DNA from 2 places in the Paenibacillus sp. FSL R7-0331 genome. Region 2 is predicted to be linked to the other one. Evidence: riboswitches for the same ligand, from Rfam matches in the RefSeq annotation. Region 2 holds a riboswitch; the other holds the start of a gene.
The links. Region 2 has a riboswitch for glycine ahead of gcvT (glycine cleavage system aminomethyltransferase GcvT). Riboswitches for the same ligand answer to the same signal wherever they lie in the genome.
Positions count from the first base shown of each region.

Region 1 (8,005 bases), 460 kb from region 2:
TTGCCCGTGAGCTGAATCATTTCGCCGAGGAGCTGCCGCAGCGGATTCTGGATAAGCACTATCTGCGCAAGCACGGCAAGGACGCTTACTACGGCCAGAAGTAATATTGGGTACAGATTAGCCTACTATTACAATTTAAGAGAAGAGGATGAATATAAATGACAACAGTTAGTGACAAGCAGTTCTGGTTCGTTGTTGGATCGCAGCATCTGTATGGAGAAGTGGCTCTGGGAGAAGTTAAAGCCCACGCCCAGGAAATGGTAGATGCACTGAATAACAGCGGCGTTCTGCCTTACCCGCTTGTATTGCAGGATCTGGCAGTCAGCGCGGACAAAATCACCACCATCATGAAGGAAGTCAACTACCGTGACGAGGTTGCCGGTGTAATCACCTGGATGCATACCTTCTCCCCGGCCAAAATGTGGATCCGCGGCACCAATCTGCTGCAGAAGCCTCTTCTTCACCTGGCTACCCAGTACAATGAGAGCATTCCTTGGGCAACCATCGACATGGATTTCATGAACCTGAACCAGGCTGCCCATGGTGACCGTGAGTACGGCTTCATCAATGCCCGCCTGAACAAACAGAACAAAGTGGTTGTAGGCTACTGGCAGCGCCCTAATGTCCAGAAGCAGATTGCCGAGTGGATGGACGTAGCGGTTGCTTACAACGAAAGCTTCAACATCAAGGTTGCCCGTTTCGGCGACAACATGCGCAATGTGGGGGTTACTGAAGGCGATAAAGTAGAAGCTCAGATCCAGTTCGGCTGGACTGTTGACTACTTCGGTATCGGCGATCTGGTTGCTTATGTAAACGAAGTAACGGAAGAAGAGATCAACGCCCTGTTCGCTGAATATGCAGAGCAGTACGATTTCGATTACGGCAACTACAGCAAGGAAGCATGGGAAGCGAGCGTTAAGGTTCAGGCCAGCTACGAAATTGCCCTGAAGCGTTTCCTGGATAACGGCGGCTACAATGCGTTCACATCTAACTTTGAAGACCTGCACGGCATGAAGCAGCTTCCGGGTCTGGCGGTGCAACGCCTGATGGCTCAAGGCTACGGCTTCGCCGGCGAAGGCGACTGGAAGACCGCTGCCCTTGACCGCCTGCTGAAGGTTATGGCCCACAACGTGAACACCGGCTTTATGGAAGACTACACGTATGAGATGGCAGAAGGCAAGGAAGCCATTCTGCAGTCCCACATGCTTGAGGTTGATCCAAGCCTGGCAAGCAGCAAGCCTAAGGTGCTGGTATCGCCGCTGGGTATCGGCGACCGTGAAGATCCGGCCCGCCTTGTATTTGACGGCAAAGCAGGCGAAGGCGTTGTTGTCTCGATGGCAGACTTCGGCACACACTACAAGCTGCTGATCAATGAAGTGGAAGCCTTCGAGCCTGAGGTTGCGGCTCCTAACCTTCCGGTAGCCCGTGTGCTGTGGAAGGTTAAGCCTAACTTCCAGGACGGAGTGAAGGCCTGGATCGAGAACGGCGGCGGTCACCACACCGTGGTTTCCCTGAACCTGACTACAGACCAGATCGTCAGCTACGCTAAGCTTGTAGGCTTGGAATATGTAATCATCAAATAAAGGTATAGTAGCGGGGAGCGGGTAAGCGGTGGCTTACCTGCTTTTTTTTTGCGGTTTTAGGTTTGACACCTTCTATTCCCGGTGATAAGATACGGCTAATTAACGATAAGGAGGCTTGCGGACTATGATCTATTTCATACGTTTAAGATGAGTACCCGGAAGAGCTTGTTTCACCGGTAAGGTGGGCTTTTTTGAGTTGCTTGTTTTATTACGTATGGGACATAGACCGCGAACCGCACGGTTATATGGCAGAGCCTTATTTGGCTATGCCCTGTTCTGATACGTAAAGCAAGCAGACTCAAGCCCACTGGACTTGGGTCTGTTTTTTTGATTATCGGCAAATTGACAAGAGAAATTATTTTATTTTTGGGAGGCTGCAATTTATGAATCATATGCACTGGAAGAGGACATTTGCCTTCATCTTCAGCGGTCAGATCTTCTCGATTCTGACTTCATCGATGGTGCAGTTCTCGATTATCTGGCATTTAACCGAAACGACAGGATCAGCCTCTGTACTGATGGTTGCCGGACTTGTCGGCTTCCTGCCGCAGGCCATCCTGGGGCCGTTTATCGGTGTGCTGCTGGACCGCTGGAACCGCAAGCTGACCATGATCATCTCAGACAGTCTGATTGCTGTAACCAGCCTGGCCCTGGGCGCTTATTACCTGTGGGGTGATCCGGGCCTGTGGGTCGTGTATGTCGTCCTGTTCATCCGCTCCGTGGCCTCCTCATTCCATGCGCCGTCGTTCCAGGCGGCCGTCCCGCTGATCGCCCCGGAGGACCAGTTAACCCGGGTAGCAGGCTGGCAGCAGATGGTCTTCTCCGCTTCCAGCATCCTGGGACCGGCGCTGGGGATTGCCGTATACTCGGCTACATCGCTGGGAACAGTGCTCCTGCTTGATGTGGCAGGTGCGCTGATTGCCAACGTCATGCTGCTGATGGTAAAGATCCATCAGCCGAAACCGGAGGCGGTGCAGGCACCATCCTTCCGGCAGGAGTTCATTCTCGGCTGGCGGACCTTTGTTTCCGTAAAGCCGATCGTGTTCATTACAATCGCCATGGCCGGCTTCAGTGTTGTCTTTATGCCGCTGGCCATGCTGTTCCCGCTGATGACGCTGGAGCACTTTGGCCGGGGCGGATACAGCGCGAGTGTTATAGAGGCGGTATTCGGCATTGGCATGATCCTGGGTGGCGTACTGCTGTCGGTATTGTCCTCCAAGTGGCGTGACTCCACCTATATGAGCGTAAGCCTTGTTATTATCGGCCTGACCTGCCTGCTTAGCGGAGTAGTCGGCAGCGGGGCCTTCGTAGCCTTTGCTGTGCTGTCCTTCCTCATGGGCGCTGCTGCGCCGCTGTTCAACGGCCCCTATATGGCGATGATTCAGAAGGCTTATGAGCCGGAAACGTTAGGGCGGGTCATTTCGCTCGTTTCCAGCATCGGGATGCTGTCTTCTCCAATCGGGCTGGCCCTGGCCGGACCGGTTGCTGAGCGGTACGGGGTGCAGGTATGGTTTTTCTGGTCGGGCATCGTTGTAGCGCTGATCGGTATCATTGTTTTTCTTAAGTTTTACGGAAAGGCTGAGGAGGAGCAGGTACAGGGTTAGGCGCACGTAAGTATAAAATTGGAAATGAGACTTTTTTCACAGCTCTAATACTCACACCGCGAGTAATATGTTAGAATATCAGAATGCATTAACGCTTCACCAACTTAATACACTACAGGCTATGAATGCTATGGATCACACTATAGCAGGAGCAGCTTCTGGAGAGACTGCGGGCTACCGCAGCGCCGAAGGGTTCACAATCTCAGGCAAAAGGACAGAAGAGTACTGAATATTTATCTGCCTTGCGGGCTGCTGCCTGCAGGGCGGATAGTGTTTGATATTCTTATGAGCCGGGAGATTGGATGATCATATCCAGTCTCTTTTTTTATTGGCAGCAGCAGGCTGTAATCATAAGGGGGAAACAGGCATGGCAGAGTTAAAGAGAGAGCTGGCTAACCGGCACGTTCAGTTAATCGCAATTGGAGGAACCATTGGCACAGGATTATTCCTGGGATCAGGACGGGCTATTGAAAAAGCAGGTCCGTCGATTATGTTCACTTACCTGATTGTGGGGATCGCTGTATTTTTTGTGATGAGGGCACTGGGGGAGCTGCTGCTGTCCAAGGCGGGATACCAGTCCTTTACGGATATAGCTGAGGATTATTTGGGGCCGAAGGCTGCTTTTGTTACAGGCTGGACGTACTGGTTCTGCTGGATTATGACGGCGATGGCCGATGTCATTGCGGTCGGTGTCTATGTACAATACTGGTTTGATATCCCGCAGTGGATACCTGCCGTTATCTGCTTAATTATTCTGCTGGGACTTAATCTGCTGACCGTCAAAAGCTTCGGCGAGCTGGAATTCTGGTTCGCACTGATCAAGGTAGTTACGATCCTTGCCCTGATCGGGCTTGGGATTGTCCTGCTCGTCATGGGCTTCAAAACAGATGCAGGAACGGTAACGGTCCGCAACCTGTGGCAGCACGGCGGGGTATTCCCGAACGGCATCACAGGCTTCCTGTTCTCCTTCCAGATGGTCGTATTTGCTTATGTCGGTGTAGAGCTCGTAGGGGTGTCGGCGGCAGAAACCGCTGATCCTGAGAAAAATATCCCGTCAGCAATTAACAAAATCCCGCTGCGGATTCTGTTCTTCTACGTTGGCGCGCTGTTCGTTCTGCTGTGCGTTAACCCGTGGACCCAGCTCAGCCCGGCGGAGAGTCCGTTTGTAAGAACCTTTAGCCTCGTGGGTATTCCGATTGCTGCCGGGATTATCAATTTTGTCGTGCTGACCTCAGCCGCATCGGCCTGCAACAGCGGGATGTTCTCGACCAGCCGGATTCTCTACAATCTGAGCCGCAAGGATCAGGCCTCTGCCCGGTTCGGCAAGCTGAACAAAAATCATGTGCCGGCCCATTCGCTGTTCATTTCTACACTGGTTGTTTCAGCCGGTGCGCTGCTGAGCAAGCTGGTTCCGGAGCAGGCCTTCGGCATTGTAACCACGGTCAGCGCCATTTGCTTCATTTGGGTCTGGGGCGTCGTACTGGTATGCCACATCAAATACAAGCGGAACCGGCCGGACCTGCAGGCTGCCTCCAAGTTTAAGGCACCGTTTACTCCGGCCGTTAACTACATTGTTCTGGCGCTGTTCGCGGCGATCCTGATCATTATGCTGATTGCCGAGGAGACCCGTCCGGCGCTGCTGTTCACTCCGGTCTGGTTCATTTTGCTATTCGTCCTGTATTCGGTGAGAAGCAGGAAGCAGAAGAGCCGCGGGGAGACCGGAATTAATACGGAGGCGGGGCATCAGCTCTAGCTATAAATCGGAACACAAATAAAAGCACTCCCTAACCGGGGTGCTTTTATTTGTAGTGAGTCCTGTGTATCCGCTAAAGCCTGTCTGTTAAGAAACAGGTACATAACCGGCATGATAGCGGCCCTTGGGTACGATCATCGGGGAGCCGGCAACCGGGTCCTTGATTACTGCACAGTCCAGTCCGAAGATGTCCTTAACCAGGGTGCTCGTAATCACTGTATCCGGCGTGCCTTCAGCGACCAGCTTGCCTGAATGAAGGGCAAAGATATGGTCGGCATACCGGGCCGACAGGTTAATATCATGCAGCACCATGACGATGGTAGTGCCGTGCTTGCGATTCAGATCGGTTAGCAGGTCCAGAATCTCTACCTGGTAGGTGATGTCGAGGAACGTTGTCGGTTCATCAAGGAACAGGATATCGGTCTGCTGCGCCAGTGCCATGGCAATCCAGACGCGCTGGCGCTGGCCGCCGGACAGCTCATCAATATGATGATTGGCGAACTCGGTAATTTTCATAATCTCCATCGCTTCGGCAACGGCTTCATAGTCCTTTTTGCTCCAGCTGCCGAAAAGCGACTGGTGCGGAAATCTGCCCCGGCCGACCAGATCAGCTACGGAAATCCCCTCCGGAACAATCGGCGACTGCGGCAGCATTCCGACCGTGCGGGCAAGGGGCTTCGAGGCGATTTTGGCAAGAGGCTTTCCGTCGATCGTTATGGTGCCGGAGGAAGGCTTGATCAGCCGGGCCATCGTTTTCAGGAGCGTGGACTTGCCGCAGCCGTTCGAGCCGATAATGACGCTGATCTTGCTGCTTGGCAGCACAAGGCTGACATCCTGGATAACCGTTTTATTCTCATAGCCTGCTACGAGGCGTTCGACTTGAAAAGTATGCGCCTGATTCATTATAATTCTCCCTTCCGGTTCATCTGGATCAGCAGGTATATCAGATACGGCGCTCCGAGCAGCCCGGTGATTACGCCTACCGGGAAACGGGTCACGAAGGCGAATTGGCCGATCAGATCTGCCGCCAGAACCAGAACAACGCCAACCAGTCCTGAAGGGATAATACCGGAGAAGCCTGCTCCGGTTAGTCTTTTGGCGATCGGTCCTGAAAGGAAGGACACAAAGGCAATCGGACCTGTTGTTGCGGTGGCGATAGCAATCATGCAGACAGAGCCGACAATCAGCAGAATCCGGGTTTTGTCCGTATGTACACCCAGTGAAGATGCAGATTGCTCCCCGAGCTCCAGGATATCAAGATGCTTGCCCAGCAGAATGAGGACAGGCGCACAGATTATTACTGTAATTACCAGCGGCGGCAGCTCGCTCATCTGCGAGCCGTTAAGGCTGCCGGTAAGCCAGCGGATGGCGGTCGGAACATCCTTTTCCGAGCTGATCAGCAGCAGATAGGAGATTATGGCATCCAGCATCGCCTGCACACCAATACCAACAAGGATCAGACGCCCGATAGAAAAGGTTCTACCTCTGGACAGGATATAGATCAGAATGACAGTAGCCAGACCGGCAAGGACTGCAGCCAGAGAGACGACAGCTCCGCCGGCATGAAGGATAACAATACAGAACACAGCCGCCGCGCTGGAGCCGGAGGTAATCCCGATAACATTCGGGTTAGCCAAGGGGTTACGGAGCATGGTCTGGAAGGTGTAGCCGGCAACGCCAAAAGCAAACCCGGCAAACAGGCCGGCCAGCATCCGCGGCAGACGGATTGTACTCACAGCAAAGGAGACTCCCTTGATCTGCTCTCCCGAAAGAGCCCGGATTACCTCCGAAAGCGGATAGATGGTATTGCCGAGCAGCAGCATAGCTATACAGAGCGCACAGGCAAGGAAGGCCAAGAGGCCGGTAACCAGTACCCAGCGTCGGCGTCTTTGCCGCCTTCCGGCCATGATAAATTGGGTTGAAGGAAGATGATTTGTCATAAGGACCGCACTTTCGATCTCATAGCTAATATGATTAATATCGGTGCTCCGATGAACGCTGTTACAACACCGACTTCAAGCTCTCCCGGGCTGCCCAGCAGCCTGCCGCCAATATCAGCCACAGTTAGAATAATAGCTCCGGCTATAGCGGACATGGGAATGACAAAACGCAGATCGGGGCCTAGAATAAGCCTGATAACATGAGTGGATAAGAGTCCGATGAAACCGATCGGGCCTGCAAGTGCCGTTGTTGCACCGCAGAGGAGAACCCCGGCGAGAGCGGCGGTAAACCGCAGAAAGCCTGTCTTGACACCGAGTCCGGTGGCGACATCATCGCCCAGGGCCAGCGCGTTCAGCGCAGGCGCTGTCAGTATGGCAATCAGCATGCCGGCGATCAGAAAAGGGATGAAGGTGGAGATGTTATCCCAGCTTCCCGAACCGACGCTGCCTACCTGCCAGAACCTGAATTTATCCATGACATAGGAACGCGGAATCATGATGGCAGTGACGAGAGAAGAAAGGGCTGCACTCGTCGCAGCACCCGCCAGAACGAGCTTAATGGGGGTGGCTCCGCCACGCCCCATTGAACCTATTCCGAATACGAATACTGCGGTAAGCGCAGCTCCGGCCAAAGCCAGCCAAATGAATTGGCTGGCTGAGCTTATGTTTAGAAAGGCAATTCCGCACACTACGAATAAGGCAGCGCCGGTATTGACTCCCAGTATACTCGGGTCCGCAATAGGATTGCGGGTGACCGATTGCATAAGCGCCCCGGATACGCCGAGCGCTGCACCGCACATTATGCTGAATACTGTCCGGGATATCCGCTTGCGGACTACGTTGGCTCCGAAGGACTGCACGTCCGGATGAAATAAACCGTCGAGCAGCTCTCTTAAGCTGGTCACCCGCGAGCCCAAGGCCAGCGAGGCGACAATGCATAAGCCAAGCAGGATGAAGCAGATGATCAGGACCAGCGTGAAATTCCGCGGGGTATGCAGGGCTGGCTTTTTATATTCAGAAGTCTCAGAACTATTCATTTATCTTGTCGATAGCTCCGCCGATCAGCTTGAGATATTCATCGATAGTGTAGGCAATAGGCAGCGGGTTAGGCGTTCCGGCAGCAAC
Region 1 is NZ_CP009284.1:6,824,873-6,832,877, reverse strand. Features, by position in the region: gene R70331_RS29735 (L-ribulose-5-phosphate 4-epimerase) at 1-104, shown strand, start outside; gene araA (L-arabinose isomerase) at 159-1,583, shown strand; gene R70331_RS29725 (MFS transporter) at 1,967-3,187, shown strand; glycine riboswitch at 3,336-3,415, shown strand; gene R70331_RS29720 (amino acid permease) at 3,555-4,940, shown strand; gene R70331_RS29715 (ABC transporter ATP-binding protein) at 5,028-5,843, opposite strand; gene R70331_RS29710 (FecCD family ABC transporter permease) at 5,843-6,880, opposite strand; gene R70331_RS29705 (FecCD family ABC transporter permease) at 6,877-7,917, opposite strand; gene R70331_RS29700 (iron-siderophore ABC transporter substrate-binding protein) at 7,910-8,005, opposite strand, start outside.
Region 1: linked by a shared signal. The riboswitch ahead of R70331_RS29720 (amino acid permease) and the one ahead of gcvT (glycine cleavage system aminomethyltransferase GcvT) in region 2 are both predicted to bind glycine.

Region 2 (8,005 bases):
CACATCAATTTCTGTAATCCGCTCAATCTCATCACCGAACAGTTCAACCCGGATGGCGTGCTCCCCCTGGGAGGCCGGGAAGATTTCGACCACATCACCGCGTACACGGAAGGTACCCCGCACAAAGTTAAGATCATTGCGCTGATACTGGATATCCACCAGCCGGCTCAGAATCTGATTGCGCGGCTTCTCCATTCCGACACGTAAAGAGAGCAAGAGGCTACCGTATTCCTGCGGCGATCCGAGACCATAAATACACGATACGCTCGCCACAATAATAACATCACGCCGTTCAAACAGTGAGCTCGTTGCCGAGTGGCGCAGCTTATCTATCTCTTCATTAATGCTGGAATCTTTCTCGATGTAAGTGTCGGAGGAGGGAATGTAGGCTTCAGGCTGATAGTAATCGTAGTAACTGACGAAGTAATCGACGGAATTGCTTGGAAAAAACTCCTTGAACTCACTGGCCAGCTGTGCAGCAAGCGTCTTGTTGTGCGCAATAACCAGTGTAGGACGGTTAAGCTTGGATATCATTTGTGCAATGGTAAAGGTCTTGCCTGTACCCGTTGCTCCCAGCAGCGTCTGGTGTCTCTTACCCTGCCGGATGCCGTTCAATAATTCTTCTATGGCATGAGGCTGATCGCCCTGGGGTGTATACTCGGACTCCAGTTTAAAAGTCTGCGTACTGACGACAATATCACTCATTTGCCCGTCTCCCCTCTATCGTCTAAAATATATTAATATACCACTAATTGTGGTCTGAATGCGCTGATCCCATACGGTATAAAAAATATGGAAGATAAGAATGCGTGTTCCCGTTTATTATACAGTGTTGCCTACATGGATGCAAACCATAATATATAGAAATCTAAGGAGACTGGTCTATGGATATCACCTCAATTATCGGCCTCCTGACCGGGCTGGCCGCGCTTATCGGCGGTTTTTTCCGGGAAGGCGGCACGCTGCCGGGACTGCTTCAGCCAAACGCCGCCCTTATTGTATTCGGAGGCACGCTCGCTGCGGTGCTGATTAGCTTCCCCGCTTCCAAGCTGCGCTCTGTACCCGCTGCGCTGCGCCTTGCTTTTGGCAGACAGCCTGACACAGATTTGGATAAAGCCCAGGAACTGATCTCGATGGCGGCTATTACGCGCAGAGGCGGTGTGCTTGCACTGGAAAAGCAGGCAGAGGAGCATCCCGACCCTTTTACCCGTGAAGGGCTGCTGCTCATCGTCGACGGTACTGATCCGGACCAGGTACGCCAGATTCTGGAGCTGGATATGGATGCCAAAGAACTGAAATATGAAGGCTATGCCAAAATTTTCGAGGCTGCCGGAGGATACGCCCCGACCATGGGGATTATCGGAACCGTCATGGGACTTATTCATGTGCTCAGTAATCTTTCTGATCCGTCAGGCCTTGGTTCATCCATTGCTGTCGCCTTTACCGCGACCTTGTATGGTGTAGCCAGCGCCAATCTAATCTTTTTACCCATCGCCTCCAAAATCAAATCCCGTGCACAGACTGAGCTAAGCAGCATGGAGATGCTGCTGGTCGGCATACTGTCCCTGCAGAACGGGGATCCTCCGCATCTGGTGCGCAAGAAGCTGAGCTCTTTTATCGCTGATTCACCGGATATAGAGAGATCCTTCAGAGGCCTGTCATGAAGCAACGGACCCGGCGCAGCCGCAAGAGTGATGGACAGCACGAGCCCCGGGACCGCTGGATGATTACCTATGCGGATCTGATTACGCTGCTGCTGATTTTTTTCGTCGTCATGTATGCGATGAGCAGTCTCGATACCGAGAAGTACAGGATAGTAACGGGCTCCCTGTCTGAAACGTTCCGTAGCGGGAACCCTGTGCTGGATGGGGGAAGCGGTGTTCTGGATGGAGAGAACGGAATTCAAGCCCCCCCTGCTGCCGGAGGGCAAAACGGAGGAAGCAGCACGGGCGGGACCGATGATTCCGTAAACGGCGGAACAGGCAATGCAGGCAGCGGCTCCGGCGGAACACCAGCCGCAGAAGAACAGGACGGGAATGAGCCGCCGTCTGCGCGCGAGCTCGCTTTCCGCGAACAGGAAGCCAAGCTTAACGCCCTTATGAACGTAATCACAGCTTATGTTGAGGACAATAATCTCGGCGGCCAGATCTTTGTGGCGGACAAGCCGCAGGGTATTGCCATTACGCTCAGCGACCGCTTTTTGTTCGATGTCGGCCGGGCAGAGCTGAAGCCGCCTGCTTTTCCGGCACTCCGCCAGCTATCCGGGTTATTCAGCGGCATAGGCGCATCGATCAGCATCGAAGGCCACACCGATAATACCCCCGTATCTGCCGGCTCACAGTATAATGACAACTGGGATCTGTCGGGGGCACGCGCACTCTCGGTTTTACGCTTTTTTCTGGACAGTGAGGGGCTGGACCCGGGAACCTTCCAGTATGCGGGTTATGCCGACACCCGGCCCGCTTACGACAATACTACCGCTGAGGGACGCCAGAGAAACCGCCGGGTTGAGCTGATTGTGCTCCGGCAGCTGCAGGAAGAGGAATAACGGATTCGTCTCAGCCAAGAAATCAGCAGAATGTAAGACTGCCAAACTTTGCTGACAGGGAGCCTGAATTCAGATGAGTCCATCCTCCCCTGGCGAGATAAGATTTTTTCTGTGTATAGGTATGTCTGCAGTGCTGCTGTTTCCGTTCTACCCTATCTTTCTCTACCGTTTTGTGTTGCGCGTCAACGCACCTCCAAAGCGTACTATCAGGCTCCTTCTTCTCCTGATTTCATTTGCACTAATTGGCATGGGGCTATTGTGCTTGTTATGGCGGATCGTCCCGCAGCTTTACCCGGAGATTAACAAATCCCCCAACTTTTATTAAGGATAGTTTAAGAGGCATCAGAAAAAGACGGACTCCGCGCAGCATGATGTAAGCCGCATACGGAATCCGCCTCTATATTACACAGGTACCCCTACCTTGGCGAAGGCAGGAGTGCCTGTTTTCATTTGCACAAATTGTCCAGCTGTTATTCCCCGATTAATTCACGGTAAGCAGCCGCATCCAGCAGTCCGGCAACAGCCTCGCTGTACTCCCCGTCAAGCTCAAGCTCAAAGATCCAGCCGCCGCTGTAAGGCTCGTCATTAAGCAGCTCCGGGCTGGCCTCCAGCGCATCATTAATCCGGGTCACCTTTCCCGAGACGGGTGAATATAATTCGGAAACTGTCTTTACAGACTCAATGCTGCCTACGCTGTCCCCGGCGGAAATAGCAGCTCCTACCTCAGGAAACTCTACAAACACGATGTCCCCGAGCAGATGCTGGGCATGATCCGTAATCCCGACCCGCACTACGCGTCCTTCACCCTGCTGAGCCCATTCATGCTCTTCACTGTACCGCAGGTTGTCTAACACTTCACTCATTTCAAGCGCCTCATTTCCGAATTTGGTGTTGTAAATGTAGTTATAGACTAAGATATCGGCTTGCGCAATGTCAATATAACTGACAGGAAATTTAATTTTGTCATCTTTTTGACGTTTTTTTGTTGACGCGGGGTCCAATACCCGGTTTAATGGAGACATCAGAACATCATATGGTTTGCGAATGATGGCATAGGGAGAGACTGTCTCCTGAAGACAGCGCCGAAGGAGTAAGCCCGCGAGCGGGTGAATCTCTCAGGCAAAAGGACCTTTGCCGGACGCATCTCTGGAGAGCATCAGTCCCTGTATCTGCAGCGCACTGATCACCAACGGGGAAACCTGCGGGATTTGGTCCCGGCAGGGTAACTCTCAGGTACAAAGGACAGAGCGGAAGGCTATTTTTGCGCACAAGTGCGTATTTTTAGCGTCCGCTCTGTCCTTTTTTTGTTGTCTATCCAAACAGGCGCCGGCCCGGACGGGTACGGGACAGCCGCTATGCTTATGTGTAATCAGATCAGGGGAGTGAGTACATGGATGCTTTGAAGAGAACACCGTTTTTCGGGCTTTACTCCGCTTACGCGGAGGCCAGATGCATTGATTTTGGCGGCTGGGAGCTGCCGGTGCAGTTCACTGGAATCGTCAAGGAGCATGAGGCGGTCCGCCAGCAGGCAGGACTGTTCGATGTATCGCATATGGGGGAATTCATGGTCAGCGGAAGCGGCTCGGAAGCTTTTCTGCAAAAAATGACCACCAACGATGTCAGCCGGCTGGCTGACGGTGCGGCTCAATATACACTGATGCTGTATCCGGACGGCGGAGTTGTGGATGACCTGCTCGTCTACCGTCTTGGTGAAGAACGCTACATGCTTGTCGTCAACGCCTCCAACATCGATAAGGACTTCCAGTGGCTGCAGGAGCATCTCACTGCTGAGTTCAGCGGAGCGAGCCTGAAGAATGTCTCTGATGATACGTTGCTGCTGGCACTGCAAGGGCCGCTGGCGGAAACAATCCTCCGTGAAGTCACCTCCGCTCCTGTTGCAGAACTGAAGCCTTTCCACTTCATTGAGCGCGCTGAGGTCTGCGGCGTTGAAGTCCTGCTCTCCCGTACCGGCTACACTGGTGAGGACGGCTTTGAACTGTACGCCTCATTGGATACAGCCGCCGCCTTGTGGAACGGCCTGCTGGCAGCGGGTGCTCCGCATGGCCTGACGCCGGCCGGGCTGGGCGCACGCGACACGCTCCGCTTCGAGGCCAAGCTGCCGCTGTACGGCCAGGAGCTGTCGGCAGATATCACTCCGCTGGAAGCCGGCGTGCAGTTCTTCGTCAAGCTGGATAAAGCAGACTTCATCGGCAAGGATGCGCTGGTGAAGCAGAAGGAAGCCGGGCTGCCCCGCCGTCTGGTCGGGCTTGAGATGATTGACCGCGGCATTCCGCGTTCCCACTATCCCGTCTACGCAGACGGCGTCAAGATCGGCGAGGTAACGACCGGAACTCAGTCCCCGACGCTGAAGCGTAATCTCGGACTTGCGCTGCTCGATGCAGCCTACAGTGAAATCGGCACCGAAATTTATGTGGAGATTCGCGGCAGGCAGCTTAAGGCTGCAGTAGTCAAAGCACCGTTTTATAAAAAAAGCCAGGGAGTGAAGCCGCAATGAAGCACCGCTATCTGCCCATGACTGAGCAGGACCGCCAGGAGATGATGGAAGCCGTCGGGATTCAGTCCATGGAGGAGCTGTTTATCGATATTCCGCAATCTGTACGCTATCAGGGCACCATGCCGATGTCAGAGGCTTTGGATGAATATGCCTTGCTCCGCCATATGAAAGAATTGGCCGACAAGAACGCCCACTTCGATACCCACGCCAGCTTCCTCGGCGCCGGAATCTATGACCACCATATCCCGGTTGTCATCAACCATGTGATTTCCCGTTCGGAGTTCTATACGGCTTATACCCCGTATCAGCCGGAGATCAGCCAGGGCGAGCTGCAGGCGATTTTCGAGTTTCAATCCTACATCTGTGAGCTTACCGGCATGAAGGTGGCCAACGCCAGTATGTATGATGGCGCTACTGCCTTCGCAGAAGCAGCTGTTCTGGCAGCAGGCGCAACCAAACGCAAAAAACTGATTGTTTCCCGTACCGTCCACCCCGAAGCCCGGCAAGTACTGGCTACATCAGCCGGTGCCTGGGGGCTTGAGGTCGTGGAAATTGATTATAAAGACGGCGTAACCGATCAGGCTAAGCTTGCTGAAGCAATTGACGGGGATACCGCAGCTGTGCTGGTACAGTCCCCGAACTTCTTTGGAGCGATCGAGGACCTCCGCACAATCGAACCGCTGATTCACTCCGTCAAAGGACTGCTTGTAGTCAGCGCCAACCCGCTGGCACTGGGCGTTCTGGAAACACCGGGCAAGCTCGGAGCCGACATTGTAGTCGGTGATGCGCAGCCGCTGGGCATTCCGGCTTCACTTGGCGGTCCTACCTGCGGATTCTTTGCTGTAGCGGAGCCGCTAATGCGCCGCATGCCGGGCAGGATTGTCGGCCAGACCGTTGACCGTAACGGTAAACGCGGCTTTGTACTAACGCTGCAGGCCCGCGAACAGCATATCCGCCGTGAAAAAGCGACCTCCAACATCTGCTCCAACCAGGCGCTCCTCGCGCTCTGCGCTTCCGTGTACCTGTCCGTTATGGGTAAAGAGGGCATGCGCGAGGTCGGCGAGTTGAATATCCGCAAGAGCCATTATGCCGCAGCCAAGCTCGGCGAGCTTACAGGTGCAGCGCCTGCATTCACTGCACCGTTCTTCAATGAATTCGTGCTGAAGCTTCCTGAAGGAAGCAGCGTCAGTGAAATTAATTCCAGGCTTGTTAAAGAAGGCTTTCTTGGCGGCTATGATCTAGGCCGTGATTATCCGGAGCTGGCCGGACATATGCTGGTTGCCGTTACGGAGAAAAGAAGCAAGTCGGAAATCGACCAATTCGCTAAGCTATTGGAGGGCTGTTTATGAAACCGGAACAAAGTCTGATTTTTGAGCTTAGCCGTCCCGGCCGCTCAGCCTATTCCCTGCCTGTATGCGATATTCCTGAGGATGAGGCGATTGATACCCTGATACCGGCCGGACTGCTGCGCAGTGAGCCAGTGCTGCTGCCGGAAGTGTCTGAAGTGGATGTAATCCGCCACTACACCGCCCTTTCCCGCCGCAACTTCGGTGTCGATAACGGCTTCTACCCGCTAGGCTCCTGTACAATGAAATACAATCCAAAGATTAATGAAGATGTAGCCCGCTTCCCGGGTCTGGCCAAGATTCACCCGTACCAGCCGGAAGAAAGCATTCAAGGCGCACTTGAACTGATGTATACTCTGCAAAAAGATCTGGCTGTTCTGACCGGCATGGATGCCGTCTCCCTCCAGCCTGCCGCCGGTGCCCACGGGGAATGGACCGGCCTGATGATGATCCGCGCCTACCACGAGAGCCGCGGCGAGAAGCGTACGAAGGTCATCGTGCCGGACTCCTCGCACGGCACTAACCCGGCCAGCGCCGCAGCTGCGGGCCTGGATACCGTAACGATCCCGTCCAACGCCAAAGGCATGGTCGATCTTGATGCCCTGAAGGCTGCCGTCGGCAGCGACACTGCTGCACTGATGCTGACTAACCCGAGTACGCTCGGCCTGTTCGAGACGCAGATTGTCGAGATTGCTGAGATCGTTCATGAAGCCGGCGGCCTGCTCTATTATGACGGAGCGAATTCCAATGCGATCATGGGCATTACCCGTCCGGGCGACATGGGCTTCGACGTCGTGCACTTAAATCTGCACAAAACGATGAGCACCCCGCACGGCGGCGGCGGCCCGGGAGCCGGACCTGTCGGCGTGAAGTCGATTCTCATTCCGTTCCTGCCGCAGCCTTCTGTAGTACAGAATGAAGACAGCAGCTACTCGCTGAACTACGGCGGACCGGAATCCATCGGCCGGGTCAAAGCCTTTTACGGCAACTTCGGTATCCTCGTTCGTGCCTATGCCTACATCCGTACCTACGGACCGGACGGCCTGCGCGAGGTATCCGAGAACGCTGTGCTGAATGCCAACTATATGATGCACCGGCTGGCGCCGTACTTCGAAATTCCTTATCCGGGCGTCTGCAAGCATGAATTCGTCATGTCCGGCCGCAATCTGAAGCAATACGGAGTGCGTACGCTCGACGTAGCCAAGCGGCTGCTTGACTTCGGCTACCACCCGCCGACTGTCTATTTCCCGCTCACCGTCGAAGAGTGCATGATGATCGAGCCGACCGAGACCGAAAGCAAGGAAACACTCGACGGCTTCATTGAAACAATGATTCAGATCGTCAAGGAAGCAGAGGAGACACCGGAAATCGTCATCAACGCTCCGCATACAACCGAAATCAGCCGTCTGGATGAAACCCAGGCCGCTCGGAAGCCGGTATTGAACTGCTCTTGCGGTTAATTTATTTAGATCAATAATCAAATTAAAGCGGCTACCCCCAAGATACTCGTATCCTTTGGGAGGTAGCCGCTTTTTTAATGGCATTTTCTTTTTCTCACAATATCTTAACTAATCTAAAGCTCAATTAAAATTAATT
Region 2 is NZ_CP009284.1:6,362,881-6,370,885, forward strand. Features, by position in the region: gene uvrB (excinuclease ABC subunit UvrB) at 1-705, opposite strand, end outside; gene R70331_RS27825 (flagellar motor protein) at 885-1,664, shown strand; gene R70331_RS27830 (OmpA/MotB family protein) at 1,661-2,548, shown strand; gene gcvH (glycine cleavage system protein GcvH) at 3,019-3,411, opposite strand; glycine riboswitch at 3,593-3,689, shown strand; gene gcvT (glycine cleavage system aminomethyltransferase GcvT) at 3,939-5,063, shown strand; gene gcvPA (aminomethyl-transferring glycine dehydrogenase subunit GcvPA) at 5,060-6,412, shown strand; gene gcvPB (aminomethyl-transferring glycine dehydrogenase subunit GcvPB) at 6,409-7,869, shown strand.